Regions from separate parts of the Janthinobacterium sp. BJB301 genome, predicted to be linked through region 3. Evidence: predicted binding sites of a transcription regulator. Region 3 holds the regulator's gene; each other region holds the start of a gene.
What was found. Region 3 encodes sigma-54, which starts transcription at its own class of promoters, with help from an activator protein. Its sites were predicted from a motif close to TGGCANGNAANCTGCTTT; they were not measured.
Positions count from the first base shown of each region.

Region 1: adh (aldehyde dehydrogenase) is a predicted target of sigma-54. The motif match lies at 2,199-2,216, and genes of this name have one in related genera.
Region 2: CSQ91_RS06545 (circularly permuted type 2 ATP-grasp protein) is a predicted target of sigma-54. The motif match lies at 1,938-1,955, and genes of this name have one in related genera.
Region 4: pedF (cytochrome c-550 PedF) is a predicted target of sigma-54. The motif match lies at 2,536-2,553, and genes of this name have one in related genera.

Region 1 covers NZ_PDZJ01000010.1:8,997-13,420, forward strand. Annotated here, with positions in the region: gene CSQ91_RS28235 (TonB-dependent receptor family protein) at 1-796, opposite strand, end outside; gene CSQ91_RS28240 (beta-propeller fold lactonase family protein) at 1,001-1,957, shown strand; gene adh (aldehyde dehydrogenase) at 2,302-3,822, shown strand; gene CSQ91_RS28250 (DUF779 domain-containing protein) at 3,878-4,267, shown strand; gene CSQ91_RS28255 (PQQ-dependent methanol/ethanol family dehydrogenase) at 4,317-4,424, shown strand, end outside.
Region 2 covers NZ_PDZJ01000001.1:1,519,982-1,524,405, forward strand. Annotated here, with positions in the region: gene CSQ91_RS06540 (alpha-E domain-containing protein) at 1-454, opposite strand, end outside; gene CSQ91_RS06545 (circularly permuted type 2 ATP-grasp protein) at 448-1,902, opposite strand; gene CSQ91_RS06550 (sensor histidine kinase) at 2,031-3,188, opposite strand; gene CSQ91_RS06555 (hypothetical protein) at 3,256-4,131, opposite strand; gene CSQ91_RS06560 (TonB-dependent receptor) at 4,230-4,424, opposite strand, start outside.
Region 3 covers NZ_PDZJ01000005.1:96,071-100,494, reverse strand. Annotated here, with positions in the region: gene rapZ (RNase adapter RapZ) at 1-307, shown strand, start outside; gene CSQ91_RS24540 (enoyl-CoA hydratase/isomerase family protein) at 308-1,393, opposite strand; gene hpf (ribosome hibernation-promoting factor, HPF/YfiA family) at 1,529-1,891, opposite strand; gene CSQ91_RS24530 (RNA polymerase factor sigma-54) at 1,961-3,439, opposite strand; gene lptB (LPS export ABC transporter ATP-binding protein) at 3,444-4,199, opposite strand; gene lptA (lipopolysaccharide transport periplasmic protein LptA) at 4,199-4,424, opposite strand, start outside.
Region 4 covers NZ_PDZJ01000010.1:3,664-8,087, forward strand. Annotated here, with positions in the region: gene CSQ91_RS28215 (RtcB family protein) at 198-1,433, shown strand; gene rtcA (RNA 3'-terminal phosphate cyclase) at 1,439-2,458, shown strand; gene pedF (cytochrome c-550 PedF) at 2,589-3,074, shown strand; gene CSQ91_RS28230 (substrate-binding periplasmic protein) at 3,100-3,933, shown strand; gene CSQ91_RS28235 (TonB-dependent receptor family protein) at 3,991-4,424, opposite strand, start outside.

The sequences.
Region 1 (4,424 bases), on a different contig from region 3:
CAAACGTGGCCCAGGTGGCGCCCAGCGGATCTTGCGTATTGCCTTGATGCAGGCTGTTGGCGACGATGGTCAGCTTGCTGTCCTTCGTCGGCTTGACGGTGACCTTGCCGAACGCCTGTTCGCGCGTGGCGGCGCTATGGTCGCGGAAACCGTCCGTGCGGAAGCGCGAGCCGTCGAGCACGTAGCCGATGCCGCCTGCCTGGCCTTGCGCCGAGAGATCGACCTTGCTGGTGCCGTAGCTGCCGCCCGTCAAATTCAGTTCGACGGAAGGGGGATTTTGTCCATCCCTGGAAAACAGCTGGATCACGCCGCCCGAATGGTTGCCGTAGATGGCAGAAAACGGTCCGCGCAGCACTTCGATGCGCTCGGCCGTATCGAGGTTGAAGGTGGCGGCCTGGCCCTGGCCGTCGGGCATGCTGGCGGGAATGCCATCACTGATCAGCTTGACGCCGCGCACACCAAAGGCCGAGCGTGCGCCGAAGCCGCGCGACGAGATCTGCAAGTCTTGCGCATAGTTCTGGCGGTTTTGCACGACCAGGCCCGGCACGGCGGCCAGCGCTTCCGACGCGTTGACGCGGATTTGGCCATCCTGGATGCGCGCGCTGTCGACCACGTCGATCGAGGCCGGCACTTCCTGGCTGGGATGGGCGATGCGGCTGCCGCTGATGACCACCGTATCCATCAGTTGCCCGTTGGCCGGGTCAACTGCTTCGGCGGCAAAGACGTGGGGGGCGAGGGTGGCGCTGCCGGCGACAAACAGGCTGGCGATGGTGTTCAGGCGGAAACGGTGCTGCATGCGGATTCTCCAATGTGAATAAAAGCCTGCTTGATCGCGTGCGCGGTACAGGTCTGCATAGTCTTATCAAGCAATATGCCTGCCATGTCTCCATTGGTGGGCTGAAATTATACGCGTGTCAGTGGCACGGCGTTTGCATACAGCAATGGGCAGATGCGCCGATGCCGCGCGCTTTTCCTGTGTTTTGCCATTGAAAAGGTGATTATGCCCAACTTCTTCTCGTGCTTGCGCCAGGTTTGCTGGCTGTTGCCGGCGCTCGCCAGCACCGCCCTCCAGGCAGCTCCCTTTGCCTATGTCCCCAATGAAAAATCGGGCACCTTGAGCGTGATCGACACGGCTACCGACCAGGTAGTGCGTCAGATCGCCGCAGGCAAGCGGCCGCGCGGCATCGCCGCCGACCCCAGCGGACGGCAATTGTTTGTCACGGATGCGGCCAGCAGCGCCTTGTTGCTGATCGATAACGCTGCCGGCGCGCCCGTGCGCACGGTGGCGCTGGGCAAGTCGCCCGAAGGCGTCAGCGCTTCCCGGGACGGTCATTACGTGGCAGTGGCCGTCGAGGAAAACAATAGCGTGGCCTTGCTCGATGGCCAGACAGGCACCTTGCTCGCCGATATCAAGGTGCAGGGACGCAACCCGGAACATGCCGTCTTCAGCCCGGATGGACGCTGGCTGCTGGTCAGCGCGGAAGAGGCGGAGCAAGTCGATGTCATTGATGTAGCGCAACGCCGCCAGGTCGCGTCCATCGCCGTGGGACTGCGTCCGCGCGGCATTGGTTTCAGTCCGGACTCGGGCCGCGCCTATGTGGCGTGCGAACTGGTCAATGCCGTGTACGTGATCGACATGGCCGCGCGCAAGGCGATTGCCACCATTCCAGCGGGCAAGAATGCGAATGGCATCGTGGTCCATCCCAACGGCAAGCAGGTGTATGTCTCGAATGGCACGGACGGCACGGTGATGGTGATCGACACGGCCAGCTACCAGGTCACGGCCACCATTCCCGTCGGCAAACGTCCGTGGAATATGGCCATCACGCCCGACGGCGCCAAGCTGTACGTGGCCAATGGCCGTTCGAACAGTGTGTCCGTCATCGACACGGCCAGCGCGCAGAAAGTAGCCGATATTGCCGTGGGCGAATTGCCATGGGGCGTGGTGATTCGTTGATTCCTTGGTGGCACAGGCGCAGGTGTTCCAGTCTGGTACACCTGTTCCATTGTGCAGCGGCGCAGGGAAGATGCCGCAGGGCTGGCCCGGATTGGAACAGGACGTCTTTACCTTGTTCAAAATGCAAACAGGCCCACGTCCCCACCCAAGCAGGTGGCCTGCGCTGAAAAACGTGCCGGGTTTGATGCCGCGCCCTTGTAACAGGGATAAAACCGGCTAAGTTTGTAGTGGGATGGCGAGCTGGCACGGCATTTGCGGAAGACTCCGTGTACTCACCCCATCTGTACCAGGACGTTTGATTTTAATTAAGTAATTCCATTCTAATTAACCCGATAGAGGACGACATGAATCTCGCAGACATCAGCAAACTGGGCGTAGCCAATCCCTTCAAACAACGCTATGACAATTACATCGGCGGCAAATTCGTTGCACCAGTAAAAGGTGAGTACTTTCCTAACATCACGCCGATCACAGGCTTGCCGTTTTGCGAGATCGCCCGTTCCACGACGGAAGACGTCGAGCTGGCGCTGGATGCCGCGCACGCCGCCAAGGAGGCATGGGGCAAGACTTCGCCGGCCGAGCGCGCCAATATCCTGAACCGCATCGCCGACCGCATCGAACAGAACCTGAGCCTGATCGCCACGGCGGAAACCATCGACAACGGCAAGCCGATCCGCGAAACGATGAATGCCGACATTCCACTGGCCATCGACCATTTCCGTTACTTCGCCGGTTGCATCCGCGCGCAGGAAGGTTCCGTCGCGCAAATCGATGCGGAAACCTATGCCTACCACTACCACGAGCCGTTGGGTGTCGTGGGGCAGATCATTCCCTGGAATTTCCCGATTCTGATGGCCGTGTGGAAACTGGCGCCAGCCCTGGCCGCCGGCAATTGCGTCGTCTTGAAACCGGCCGAGCAGACCCCGGCATCCATCATGGTGTTGATCGAGCTGATCGGCGACTTGCTGCCGCCGGGCGTGTTGAACATCATCAACGGTTTCGGCCTGGAAGCGGGTAAACCGCTGGCCTCGAGCAAGCGCATCGCCAAGATCGCCTTTACGGGCGAAACGGGCACGGGCCGTCTGATCATGGGCTATGCCGCGCAAAACCTGATTCCCGTCACCCTGGAGCTGGGCGGCAAGTCGCCGAACATCTTCTTTGAAGACGTGATGGATGCCGATGATGATTATTTCGACAAGTGCCTGGAAGGTTTTGCCATGTTCGCGCTGAACCAAGGCGAAGTGTGCACCTGCCCATCGCGCGTGCTGATCCAGGAATCGATCTACGAGAAATTCATCGAACGGGCCTTGAAGCGCGTGGCCGCCATCAAGCAGGGCAATCCGCTCGACTCGTCCACCATGATCGGCGCGCAGGCTTCGCAGGAGCAGCTGGAAAAAATCCTGTCCTACCTCGACATCGGCCGCCAGGAAGGCGCGGAAGTGCTGGCCGGCGGCGAGCGCAACACGCAGGCGGGCGACCTGGAAGGCGGCTACTACGTGCGTCCGACCGTGTTCAAGGGCAATAACAAGATGCGCATCTTCCAGGAAGAGATCTTCGGACCCGTCGTGTCCGTGACCACCTTCAAGGATGAGGCCGACGCGCTGGCGATTGCCAACGATACCTTGTACGGCCTGGGGGCCGGCCTGTGGACGCGTGACGGTTCGCGCGCCTTCCGCATGGGCCGCGCCATTCAGGCGGGCCGCGTGTGGACCAATTGCTACCACCTGTATCCGGCCCATGCCGCGTTCGGAGGCTACAAGCAATCGGGTATCGGCCGCGAAAACCACAAGATGATGCTCGATCACTACCAGCAAACGAAGAACTTGTTGGTGAGCTATAGCCCGAAAGCGCTGGGCTTCTTCTAAACCGGCAACAGGCGCCGCGCCTGCAGTCCAGGCGCGGCGCGCAGAAAGGGATGCGATGAGTGCAGCAATTGCCCGGGTGGTCGCCACCGATGCGGCGCTGGAAATGATGGACAAGTTGCGCCGGCGTCACGGCCCGCTGATGTTTTTCCAGTCGGGCGGATGCTGCGACGGCAGTGCGCCCATGTGCTATGCGCTGGGCGAGTTCGATGTCAGCGACACCGATATCTATCTCGGCAATTTGAATGGCACACCGTTCTACATGGGACTCGAGCAATTCGAGTACTGGGAGCATACCCAGTTGATTATCGATGTGGTCGACGGCAATGGCGGCATGTTTTCACTCGACAACGGCACGGGCAAGCGCTTTTTGACGCGCTCGCGCCTGTTCACGGATGAAGAGTGCGCGCTGTTGCATGCCCAGCCGCATGAGCACCGCAAGACTTGATACACACATACTAATAAAACAGAGGGAGATGATTGTGCAGAAAAAAATCATGGGGATACTCATCGGTTTGGGTTTGGCATCGCTGGCCCAGGCGGCCGACGTGGGCAATGTCACGAATGCCATGCTCGACAGTACGGCGAAGAATCCGGCCAGCGTC
Region 2 (4,424 bases), on a different contig from region 3:
TGCCCAGGGTCACGCCGCGCGACAGGTGCGAGCGGTATTTGACCCATTCGAAGAACTGGCTGGGGTCCGTTTCCAGCAGATTGCTTTTCAGGCGCTTCTGCATGTCGAGCCAGGTGGCGTTCTGGATTTCCCACACTTCCGTCGTCAGCGTGCCCCGCACGGCGCGGGCGTTTTCGCGCGCGCCCGTCAGGCAGGCGAGGATGGACGAGGGGTTGTTCGGATCGCGCACCATGAAGTCGAGCACGTCGCGCGTGTGGAAGCGGCCATATTTGTGGTCGTACGCGCTTTGCAGCTCGGAAATACCCAAGGTGGCGCGCCAGCCCTGTTCCGCATCCTGCTCGGATTGGGGCAGCATCGATGTTTGCATGTTGACGTCGAGCATGCGCGCCGTGTTTTCCGCCCGCTCCGTGTAGCGGGCCATCCAGAACAAATGATCGGCGGTGCGGCTCAGCATGCTTTTTCTCCTGCAAACACGGATGTTGGTTCCAATACCCAGGTATCCTTGGTGCCGCCCCCTTGCGAGGAGTTGACCACCAGCGAGCCTTCGCCCAGCGCCACGCGGGTCAGGCCGCCGGGCACCATGGAAATCGTCTTGCCGGACAGCACGAACGGGCGCAAATCGATGTGGCGCGGCGCAATACCGGCCTCGACATACGTGGGGCAGGCGGACAGGGCGAGCGTGGGCTGGGCGATGTAGCCGCCCGGATTGGCCAGCAGGCGCTGGCGGAAATCCTCGATCTGCGCCAGGCTGGACGCTGGCCCCACCAGCATGCCGTAGCCGCCCGCGCCATGCACTTCCTTGACGACGAGTTTCGCCAGGTTCGCCAGCACGTACGACAAATCGGCGCTCTTGCGGCACTGATACGTCGGCACGTTGTTGAGGATCGGCTCCTGCGACAGATAAAACTTGATCATGTCGGGTACGAACGGGTAGATCGACTTGTCGTCGGCAACGCCCGTGCCGATGGCGTTCGCCAGCGTTACCCGCCCGGCGCGGTAGACGGACAGCAGGCCCGGCACGCCCAGCGACGAGTCCGAGCGGAAGGCCAGCGGATCGAGGAAATCGTCGTCCACCCGGCGGTAGATCACGTCGACGCGCTTGGGCCCGCGCGTGGTGCGCATGTACACCGAGTTGTCGTTGACAAACAGATCCTTGCCTTCGACCAGTTCCACGCCCATCTGCTGGGCCAAAAACGCGTGCTCGAAGTAGGCGGAGTTGTACATGCCGGGCGTCATGACGACGACCGTCGGGTCATCGACGCCCATCGGCGCGACGGAGCGCAGGTTGTCGAGCAGCATGTCCGGGTAATGGTCGACGGGGGCGATGCGGTTGCGGGCGAACAGTTCCGGGAACAAGCGCATCATCATCTTGCGGTCTTCCAGCATGTAGGACACGCCGGACGGCACCCGCAGATTGTCTTCCAGCACATAGAATTCGCCCTGGCCGGCGCGCACGATGTCGACGCCGGCGATGTGGGCGTAAATGTCGGAGGCGACGGAAATACCCTGCATTTCCGGGCGGTACTGGGCATTCTTGTAGATTTGCTCGGCGGGAATGATGCCCGCCTTGATGATGTTTTGCTCATGATAAATATCATGGATAAACATGTTCAAGGCTTGCACGCGCTGTACCAGGCCCGTCTGCATCTGCGCCCATTCCGTGGCGGGGATGATGCGCGGGATGGTGTCGAACGGAATCAGGCGTTCCGTGCCGGCATCGTCGCCATACACGGCGAACGTGATGCCGACCCGGCGGAACGTCAGGTCGGCTTCGGCCCGCTTGCGGGCGATGGTCTCGGGGGATTGCTGCTCCAGCCAGTTGCTGAATTCACGATAGTGTTCACGTACCTTGCTGTCCGTCCCCACTTCATTTGCAGTCATTTCATTGAAAAAATTTGCCATGTTGTGATTTCCCTTGAGCCGTGTCTATGCATAGCTCAGCAGGAAGCGTGCCAACAAGGCGGGCGTGAACAGGTGTAAATATGACCACTTTTGTGGCGTCGCGCCATTGTTTGCACCAATTCGGTGCGCTAGGCGTCACTCTTGGGGACGTCGGCGGGTTGGACAAAGGGGCGGCAATCGACGGGCACGTCGAAGATGAAACTGGTGCCTGTCTCGGCCGCGCTGTCGACGGCGATGCTGCCGCCGTGGCTTTCCGCGACGCTCTGCACGAAGGGCAGGCCGATACCCCATCCTGGCGCGGGGCTGTCGTTTTCGCGGCGCAGGTAGTCAAAGATGCGTTCGGCCTGTTCCGGCGCGATGGGCCGCCCGCTATTGTGGACGGTGACGATCAGGCGTTCGTGGACCGCTTCCACGTGCACGCTGATGGGCGCGTCGTCGCCATACTTGAGCGCATTGCCGAGCAGGTTTTCCAGCGCGCGCCGCAGCGAGTTCTCGCACCACCAGCCGATGACGGATTGCCCGCTGACCTGGCATTTGCCCGGTCGCTGCAAGTTGACCTGGCTGGCCACGGCGTGCACCAGCGGCAGCACGTCGAACTGGCTCAGCACCAGTGGCAACTGCTGGCCCTGGTGGTAGCTGAGGCCATCGAGCAATTCCTCGATCATGCTGTCGAGCCGCTTGCTGTGCTCGACAATCTTGTGCGCCAGCAATGTCACCCGTTCCGGGTCGGCTGGCCTGAGCAGCAGCTGGGCGCTGGTGCTGATCACGGCCAGGGGATTGCGCATGTCGTGCGACAGGCCGGCCGCGATACGGCGCCGGAAGCCTTCATGCATGCTGGTAAATTCGCGTATCGATTCGCGGATGCCCGAGTCGATCGACACATTGATCACCTGCCAATCCTTGCTGCGCAGGGTGATGCCGGACTCATGCGCGGTGGCGGCGAAGCAGTCGCGGAAGATCTGGTATTCCTGGATCACCTGCTCCGGGCCGTAATTGGTCATGCGCGCCCGTTCATTGCCATGCACGGCGGGCACGTTGCTGTTGCTGGCGGCGTTTTCGCGCGGGTGGCCCGGGGTGAGGGCTTCGGCCAGGTTGTCGAAAAAGGCGGGCAAGGTATTGATGAGTATGGGCGTGAGCAACTGGTCGGCGCCGCGCACCTTGGCGCGCACGCGCTGTTCCCAGGCGCTGAGGACGGCGTCGCGCATGGCAAAGATGCGCTGCGCGCGCTGCAATGGCTGGCGTGCGCTGGCCTGGCGACCCGCGTGATGATCCGTGGCAATACTCACCTGGACTCCTGACTGCAATGACTATGCTTGCGATAGTATGCGCCAATTCAGCCGCCGGGGAAACGCCTTATTGTCCAGTATCGGCCTGCCGCAGGGCCGCATCGAGGCGGGAAAGCGAGGCAGACCATTCGGCCAGCGAAAAGTTCTGTGGATCATCATGACCATTCGCAAACCCTGTATCGATGACGGCATGGAAGGCGGGGATCAGCCATGTGCCCCTGCGCACGCTGGCGGCGATATACAGCAGGGCAAGCCGCTCGTATTGCGCAGGCGTAAAGCCGGGATCGGGCGCCAGGCCATCGTTGCCCTTGCCGCCGCCGGGCACGGAGTTGCGCGGCTGCACCAGTTCCACGTGCAGGAACAGGCCCGCCAGCGACGGCTTGTCCTTTTCCAGCTTGCTGGCGTAGCTGGCCGTGCCAAAGTCGCGCACCTGCAAGGAGCCGCCCAGGCGGTTCACGTAGACATGGCCTTTCGGACCGCCGCCCAGCGCCGGATTGCGCAAGCTGAAGTCGTTGAAGTCCCAGCTGGCATCGTTGATGTGGCCGGGAATGGCGTCAAGCAGGAAATTCGGGTAGCTGGTGTCGTGGATGACGAAATAGCGGGCCATGGGCGCGGCCAGCCGGCCCACGGCGCGCGACAGGGGCGCGTCGACGGCGCCGCCCACGCCCGCCTCGGCGATGCCTTGTTCCGCCAGCCAGGCGCGCAAGCGGGCCGGAGCGATGCCCGTGCGCTGGCCGATGCGGGCGGCAAGGAAGTCCGGCAGCGGCGCACTCTCGCCCAGGCGCGCATACAGTTTGACGGGGCGCAGCAAACACGTGGCTTGCGCCAGCGCATCGCCCTTGAAGCCGCTTTTCCAGGCGGCGTACGGGCAGGCGGCTTGCTTTTGGGCCGCGGCAGGCAGGGATAGGCAGAGCAGGAGCAGCAGGGCAGGGAATCGTTTCATGCGGCATTGTCGCCGAAGCGCGGCTTGCGGCACAGGCGCGCACGCGGAAAAAAAGCTGCCCGAGGGCAGCTTTTCGAAGTAGGACAGGGGCGCGGCCTTTAAAATGCCACGCTGGCCGATACGACCACGGTGCGCGGCGCGGCCAGGACCAGCGAGCCGATGTTGAAGGACGACACAGCCGAGGACCAGTAATTGCGGTCCGTCACGTTGTCCACGCGGGCGCGCAAGGTCACGTCACGGCCCGCCACTTGCGTCAGGTAGCGCGCGCCGATGTCGAGGCGGGTCCACGATGG
Region 3 (4,424 bases):
TTTCGTCTTCGACGTGCGGGCCTTGCCGAATCCGTATTACGACCTGGCGCTGCGCCCGCTCGACGGCCGCGATGCGCCCGTGATCGCCTTCCTCGACGCGCAGCCGAGCGCGCTGGAACTGCTGGCCGACATCCGCGCCTTCATCGAGAAATGGTTGCCGTCATTCAAGTCCGACAACCGCAGCTACCTGACGGTGGCCCTGGGCTGCACGGGCGGCCAGCACCGCTCCGTGTACATGGCGGAGCGGCTGGCGCAGTATTTCGGCCCGAATGAACGCGTCGTCCTGCGCCACCGCGAACGCAGCTAATTAGTCGAGGTGGCACAGCGGATGCGCCGCGGCTGGCCAGACGGGGGCAAAGAAGCGCGCCACCATGGCCGCATCGACGTCGTCCAGGCTGGCAGGGTTCCAGCGCGGTGCATTGTCCTTGTCGACCACCAGCGCGCGCACGCCCTCGAGCACTTCGCCATGTTCGAAATTGTGGCGCACCACCGTGCGCTCCATGCGCAGGCAATCGGCCACGCCCAGGTGGGCGCCCCGCTGCAGCAATTCCAGGGTCACCGACATCATCAAGGGCGAACGCAGGCGCATGGCCGCCAGCGCCTTGGCCGCGAACGCGCTGTCATCCTGCGCCAGCGAGGCCATGATGGCGGCCACGGAAGGGGCGCCGAAATGGCGGTCCAGCGCCGCGCGCGCCGTGGCCAGGGGAGACACCCCCGCCTCGGCCTGGAAAGGCGCCGCCAGCGCCTTGATGGCCACAGGCAAGGCCTCGCCCCGCGTCGATTCGAACAGGTCCAGCAGCGCCCCCATCTGCGCCTCAGGCAGGTAGACATCGGCCAGCCCCGTGTACAGGGCATCGGCCGCGTTGATCGTCAAGCCCGTCAAGCCCAGGTACAGGCCCAGCTGGCCCGCCAGGCGGGATAGAAAATAACTGCCGCCCACATCGGGAAACAAGCCGATATTGACTTCCGGCATGGCCATGCGCGTGCGGCCCGTCACGATGCGCAGGCGGTTGCCCGGCCCGGCTTGCGCCACGCCCATGCCGCCGCCCATCACCACGCCATCCATCACGGCGATATACGGTTTTGGGTAGAAATGAATTAAATGATTTAAAGCATATTCTTCCGTAAAGAAATCTTCCAGCATGGCGCTGCCGCCTTGCGGCGTGGCCAGGCCCGCATCGTAAAAGAAACGGATATCGCCGCCGGCGCACAGGGCTTTTTCACTGCTGGAGCGGATCACCACGGCGTCCACCTGCGGATCGTCGCGCCAGGCCAGCAGGACCGCGCTCAGGGCGCGCACCATCTCCAGCGACAGGGAATTCAAGGCTTTCGGACGGTCGAGCACGATATGGCCCGTGCGGTTGCGGATGGAAGTCTGGACGAAGTCGCTCATGGCAGGCAGGAAAGAAGTGAAAGTGCAAACATTTTAGCCCCTGCGCGGCGAACATTGCGCTCAAAAGGTCCAGGCGCAAAAAAGGGCGCAAGATGTGCGCCCTTAGTTGATCACAACTGCTGGAAGCGGGTGGCCTTAGACGGCGACGACGGCTTCTTCCTCGGAGTTGTCTGGCAGATGCTTGATCGCCTCTTTACCGTGCCCTTGCACTTTGGTTTTGTATTTCATCACTTGCCTATCGAGCTTGTCGATCAGGGTATCGATCGCGGCGTACAGGTCGTGCGCCAAGCTTTCCACATAGACAGTCTTGCCGCTCAAACGCAGGTTGACTTCAGCCTTTTGACGTTTTTCTTTCTCTTTGAGGTTATCCACGGTCAGAATCACGGCGATATCGATGACTTGATCGAAATGACGTTTCACGCGCTCCAGCTTCGTTTGTACGTATTCACGGATGGCTGGTGTCACTTCGAGATGATGTCCGCTGATGGTGAGATTCATACACACTCCTAAAGATGATCGGGTTCGTGCGGTCCATCCTATCCGGCCCGCAGAGGAACCGAAAAAAACTTACAAACACTTACGCAGGCTCACTGGCGGAATTTTCAACGCTTCCCGGTATTTGGCAACAGTACGTCGCGCAATCACCATGCCTTGTTCCCCCAGCATGTCCGCAATCTTACTGTCGGATAAAGGATTTTTAGGGTCTTCTGCTCCTGTCAGTTGCACGATCAATGCCCGTATCGCCGTCGATGACGCTTCGCCCCCCGCTTCGGTGGCGACGTGGCTACCAAAGAAATATTTCAACTCGAACATGCCGTGCGGGGTCAGCATGTACTTTTGAGTTGTTACCCGCGAGATAGTACTCTCGTGTAAACCCAGTGTATCAGCTATTTCACGGAGCACAAGGGGACGCATGGCAACGGCCCCATGCGAGAAAAAGCTCTTTTGTCTTTCTACTATCGCCTGCGCCACGCGCAGGATCGTGTCGAAGCGCTGGCGCATATTCTTGATCAGCCACTTGGCTTCCTGCAACTGTGCGCCCATGGCGCCCTCACCCTTGCCCTGCTTGAGCAAGTTGGCGTACATGGCATTGACGCGCAGGCGCGGCATGACATCGTTGTTCAACGTGACTTGCCAGCCATTGCGCGCGCGCTTGACGACGACGTCGGGCACCACGTAATCGGACACGTCCGAGGCGAACACGGCACCCGGATGCGGATTGCACTGGCGAATCACCGTCTGCGCTTCGCGCAAGTCTTCATCGTCGCAATCGAGGGCTTTTTTCAGCTTGTTGAAATCGCGCTGGGCAAACCAGGCCAGGTGCTTTTCCACGATGACGAGGGCCATGCGGCGCGTCACCATGGCGATGTGCGGCAAGCGCTTGATTTGCAGCGCCAGGCATTCGGAGGCATTGCGCGCGCCCACGCCAGGCGGATCGAAACTTTGCAAGAGAGACAAGGCCGTGCGCATCTCGTCCGCATCGATTTCCAGCTCTTCCGGCAGGCGCGCCAGGATGTCCTCAAGCGACTCTTCCAGGTAGCCATTGTCGTCGAGCGCATCGATGATCAGCTCGACCAGCGCGCGGTCGCGCAATTCGAGCACCGTCACGCGCATCTGCTCCATCAGGTGTTCGCGCAGGGTGCAGTGATGGGCTTCGAGTTGCGGGCGCGAATCCTCGTCGTCGGGCGCCTTGCCGCGGCTCGCCTCGCTCCAGTCGCTGTCGCCGCCATCCGCGGCGGCCGGCCCCTCGCCGGCATCGCCATCAAAGGTTTCCGCTTCGGCAGGCGCTGCGGGCGCTTCCTGGCCTGGCGGCTGGGGCGGCGCTTCGGCCGGTGCAGCCGTGGAACTCAAGGCGCCGTCGGAAAGCAGGCGCAACGAACGGTCGAGCGGGTCATCGAGGCGTTCGAGCAAGGGATTGTCCGTCAGCAATTGCTCTAGTTCCTGATGCAATTCCAGGGTAGACAATTGCAACAGGCGTATCGATTGCTGCAACTGCGGCGTCAGTGCCAGGTGCTGCGAAGTGCGCAGCTGCAATGATTGTTTCATTGGCTTACATGCGGAAGTGTTCGCCCAGATAGACCCGGCGTACCGACTCGTTCGCGATGATGTCGTCGGGGCGTCCCGACGCCAGTACCGAGCCCTGGTTGATGATGTAGGCACGGTCGCAGATACCCAGCGTCTCGCGCACATTATGATCGGTGATCAGCACGCCGATATTGCGCTCCTTCAAGAACCGCACGATGCGCTGGATCTCGATCACGGCGATCGGATCGACGCCGGCGAACGGTTCGTCGAGCAGCACGAAACGGGGATCGGTGGCCAGCGCGCGGGCGATTTCCACGCGGCGGCGCTCACCGCCCGACAGGGACAGGGCCTGGTTCTCGCGCAGCTTTTCAATCTGCAAATCGGCCAGCAATTTATCCAGGCGCACCTCGATCTCGGCCTTCGTCAGCGGACGGCCTTCGACGGTCTGGATTTCCAGCACGGCGCGGATATTGTCTTCCACCGTCAGCTTGCGGAAGACGGACGCTTCCTGCGGCAGGTAGGACAGGCCCATCTGAGCGCGGCGGTGGATCGGCAGGCTGGAGATGTCCACGCCGCTGATATCGATGCTGCCGCCATCGGACGGCACCAGGCCGACGATCATGTAGAACGAGGTGGTCTTGCCGGCGCCGTTCGGGCCCAGCAAACCCACCACTTCGCCGCATTCGACTTGCAGCGAGACATCATGCACGACTTGCCGCTTGCCATAGGTTTTTTGCAGCCCGCGAACGATCAGGGTGCTGCCGCAACGAGTATTATCCATTATTTCTTTCCTGGCGCAGGCGTGGCCGGCGCTTTCTCCGCCGCCGGTGCCTTGGTTTTCGGCTGGATCACCATGCGCACACTGCCGCCATCCGGGGTGCTGGTGCCGCTGTTGGAATTTTCCATCGCAAACACTTCCTTGCGGCTGTCATACGAGATGAAGGCGCCATTGGCCACGTCGGTCACTTTCGTGCCTTCCAGGCGCGTCAGCTTGGCCCGGGAAAAC
Region 4 (4,424 bases), on a different contig from region 3:
AAAGCGCATGAATGCGGACAAGACTACATAAGAGACGTCCTGTCCAGACTTGTCATGCGCCGCAGTGCCCCGAATGCAGACAGGATTACATCGATCAGCCGCGTCAAACCGGCCTGGCGCGCGCAGTACGCCGCCAGAAAATCCTGTCCCTCCTTGTCGGGTTGTCGTACTGATTACAATAGAAAATGAGAGAAGCGATGAAAAAAGAAGAATACGAAGTCCTGCATACCGAAGGCAGCCGTCCTGTGAAAATGTGGACCCGTGGCGTGCCCGTCGAAGAAGCGGCCAAAAAGCAATTACGCAACACGGCGACCCTGCCGTTCATTTACAAGCACATCGCCGTCATGCCCGACGTCCACCTGGGTAAAGGGTCGACCATCGGCAGCGTGATTCCCACCCTGGGCGCCGTGATTCCTGCGGCGGTGGGCGTGGATATCGGTTGCGGCATGATGGCGGCGAAAACCACGCTGACGGCGAATGATTTGCCCGATAATCTGGGGCCGCTGCGCAGCGCCATTGAACGCGCCATTCCACACGGGATGTCGCCAAAGACGCGCGGACACCGCGGCCGCGACGAGGGTTCCTGGCATACGCCGCCCTCGGTGGTCGATGCCGCGTGGCTGCAGCTGAAAGACGAATTCGATGCGATCTGCCTGAAAACGCCGAAGCTGAAAAATACGAACAATTATCGCCACCTGGGGACTTTGGGCAGCGGTAACCACTTCGTCGAAGTCTGTCTCGACGAGCAGGGTTCCGTATGGTTCATGCTGCATTCCGGTTCGCGCGGCGTGGGCAATGCCATCGGCAGCCATTTCATCGAACTGGCCAAGCAGGATATGCGCACCCACTTCATCAACCTGCCCGACCAGGATTTGGCTTACCTGGCCGAAGGAACGCAGCATTACGACGATTACGTGGAGGCGGTGGGCTGGGCGCAACGCTTTGCGCGCAACAACCGCGAAGTGATGATGCAGAATCTGATCGCCGCCGTGCGCACGGTCATCCATAAACCGTTCCAGACGCACGTGGAAGCCGTCAACTGCCACCATAACTATGTACAGAAGGAGCACCACTTCGGCAAGGATGTATTGATTACGCGCAAGGGCGCCGTGTCGGCCCGTGCCGGCGAACTGGGGATCATTCCCGGCTCCATGGGGGCGAAGAGTTTTATCGTGCGCGGCAAGGGCAATGCGGAGAGTTTCCATAGCTGCAGCCACGGCGCGGGACGCACGATGAGCCGCACGGAAGCGAAGCGGCGCTTCAACCTGGACGACCAGATCCGCGCCACGCAAGGCGTGGAATGCCGCAAGGATGAAAACGTGATCGATGAAATTCCGATGGCTTACAAGGATATCGATGCGGTGATGCTGGCGCAGCGCGAGCTGGTCGATGTCGTGCATATCTTGAAGCAGGTCGTCTGCGTCAAAGGATAAGAGAGATGATAGAAATAGATGGAGCGCAAGGCGAAGGCGGCGGACAGATTTTACGTTCGGCGCTGAGCTTGTCGATGATCACGGGGCAACCGTTTCGGCTGATTAATATTCGCGCGGGGCGGGAAAAGCCCGGCTTGCTGCGCCAGCATTTGCTGGCTGTGCAGGCGGCAACAGCCATTTGCGGGGCGCGCACGACGCCGGTGGCGCTGCGCGCGTCGAGCCTGGAATTCGTGCCTGGTCCCCTGCGTGGCGGCGATTACCGCTTTGCCATCGGCAGCGCGGGCAGTTGCACTCTGGTATTGCAAACCCTGTTGCCGGCCCTGCTGCATGCGGATGGGCCGTCCACCGTGCGCATCAGTGGCGGCACGCACAATGCCATGGCACCGCCCGTGCATTTCCTGCAGCGCGCGTATGGCCGTGTCCTGGAACAGATGGGGGCCGAGGTGGATATTTCGCTGCAACGCTATGGTTTTCATCCTGCGGGCGGCGGCGAGGTGATGGCCACCGTGCAACCGTGCCAGCGCTTGCGCCCCATCGCATTGCTGCAGCGCGGTGAACGGAAGGCGGGGTATGCGGAAAGCGTGGTGGCGGGCGTGCACGTGCGGGTGGCGCAGCGCGAGCTCGAGCGTGTCGCCGGCGGCATGGGCTGGAGCGGCAAGCAGCTGCGCATCGTCGGCTTGCCGTCGGAGCAGGGACCGGGCAATGTCCTGTTGCTGACCTTGGAGCATGAGCATGTCACGGAAGTGTTTACGTCGTTCGGCGAAAAGTCCTTGCTGGCCGAGTCCGTGGCCAAGCGCCTGTTGAACGAGGTGCGCGCCTATCTCAAGACGGACGCGGCCGTCGGCGAGCACCTGGCCGACCAGCTCTTGCTGCCGATGGCGCTGGCGGGCGGCGGCACCTTCAGCTGCAACAAGGTGTCGCAGCATGCGCTGACGAATGCGGAGGTGATTGCCCAATTTTTGCCCGTGCGTATCACTTTCGAGCAGCAGGCGCGAAGCAGCATCTGCACGGTGGCCGCCGCCTGACGCGCGCGATGATACAACTACGTGTTGCAGCTGTTCCAAATTGATACATGGGTGGCCGGACGTGGGGCATATACGCATGGCATGGCATTTGCTCTTCTTGGATATTCACTAAAAAACCAAGGAGACCAGCATGACCTATTCCATTCGTACCCTGCTCGGCGTGGCGGCGGCCGGCGCCGTTGCCCTCACTTCCCTGCTGACCTTGCCGCATGCCTATGCGCACGGCAATGTCACGCCGCAAGGCGTCGATACCACGGGCTTGCCCAAGGTAGGCGATAAGTGGCTTGAGCAAAACCCGTATCGGGGCAACAAGCTGGCCTTGACGGTGGGCACCTCGGCCTACAACCAGAATTGCGCTCGTTGCCACGGCATCGAAGCCATCTCGGGCGGCATCGCGCCGGATTTGCGCCAGCTGGACCGCGATTGCTTCGGTATCAAGAATGAGACAAAGAAACAGGCTTGCTACAAGGAGACGGATAATTACTACCTGGCCACCATACGCCACGGTAAAGTGCGTAATGGCGCTGTGTACATGCCGCCGTTTGAAGGCGTGTTCAACCAGGAAGCCATGTGGGCCATCAAGACCTATCTGGAAACCCGCCGCGAGTCGAATTAAATCGAACTGATCACAAAGGAGTCCCATGCGTTCATTTCAATTCCGGGGCGCGCGCGCGATGATCTCGCTCGCCTGCCTGGCGCTGTGCGCAGCCGCGCCGGTGCGCGCCGACTGGCAAAAAGTGCAGCAGTCGGGCAGCCTGAAAGTGGCTGTGTATAACGAGTTCGCGCCGTTTTCCGACAAGGGCGCGGGCATCGATATCGACATCGCCGAAGCGCTGGCGAAAAAGCTGGGTTTGAAACTGAGCTTGCTGCCATTTCCCGCCGGCGAAAACTTGAACGATGATTTGCGCAATATGGTGTGGAAGGGGCATTACCTTGGTTATGGTCCCGCCGATGTGATGCTGCATGTGCCGGTCGACAAGAAGTTGATGGCGGATAACGACAAGGTCGAGATCTTCGCGCCGTATTACGTGGAAACCGTGCGCCTGGCGCGCAGCGCGCAAGCCGTGCCGCAATTCGATGGCGTCGCTTCGCTGGCCGGCAAGCGCATCGGCGTGGAAAAAGTCTCGATTGCGGCCATGCTGATGCTGGGTGAAGACAATGGCAAGTACCGCGACGACGTGCGCATCTTCGACACGGCGGCCGAAGCCTTGCAGCAATTGCAGGCAGGGCAGCTCGATGCCGTGCTGGCCAACCGTTCGGAAATCGAATCGGTGCTGAAAAGCGATCCCGCTTTCCCCATGAGCGAAGTGGCGTTCGCCCGCTTGCCGCGTGCCGGCTGGGCCGTGGGCCTGGCCGTCAGCCGCCAGCAGCTCGACGTGGCAAAGTTGCTGCAGGCGGCCATGAACGAGATGGCGGCCAGCGGTGAATTGAAAGCCATCTTTGAAAAATATGGCGTGAAGGAAGCACGGCCCTGAAGTAGCTTGTACTAGTTTAAAAGCCCGCGCATCGGAAGAGGCGCGGGCTTTTTAGTTTTAGAAACTATATTGGGCGCTAACACCCAGCAACCAATTGCGTCCCGGCGCCGCTTCATAGTAGCGCTTGTTGCTGTCGCCGACGATGACGGAGCCCACGTAGGTCTTGTCGAAAAGATTGTTCAGGCGGGCAAATTCCTTGAAGCGCCAATTGCCCACGTTTTGTTTGGCGTTGACGCGCGCATTGAACACCGTATAGCCGGGCGCCGGCTTTTCGCTATTGCTGTCTTCCGCGTAGACCTGGTTGCTGGCCACGCTTTCCAGCGCCGCGCCAAAACGGTCCAGCGTGTCTTTCCAGGCCAGTTCCGCAAACAAGTTGGCGCTGGGCACGCCCGGCAAGCGGCTGCCTTCGCGCACGCTGCCAAACGCCTGGTCATACACGGCGTGCAGGCTGGTCAGTGCCACTTTTGTCGTGAAACCATACGGCAGGTTCG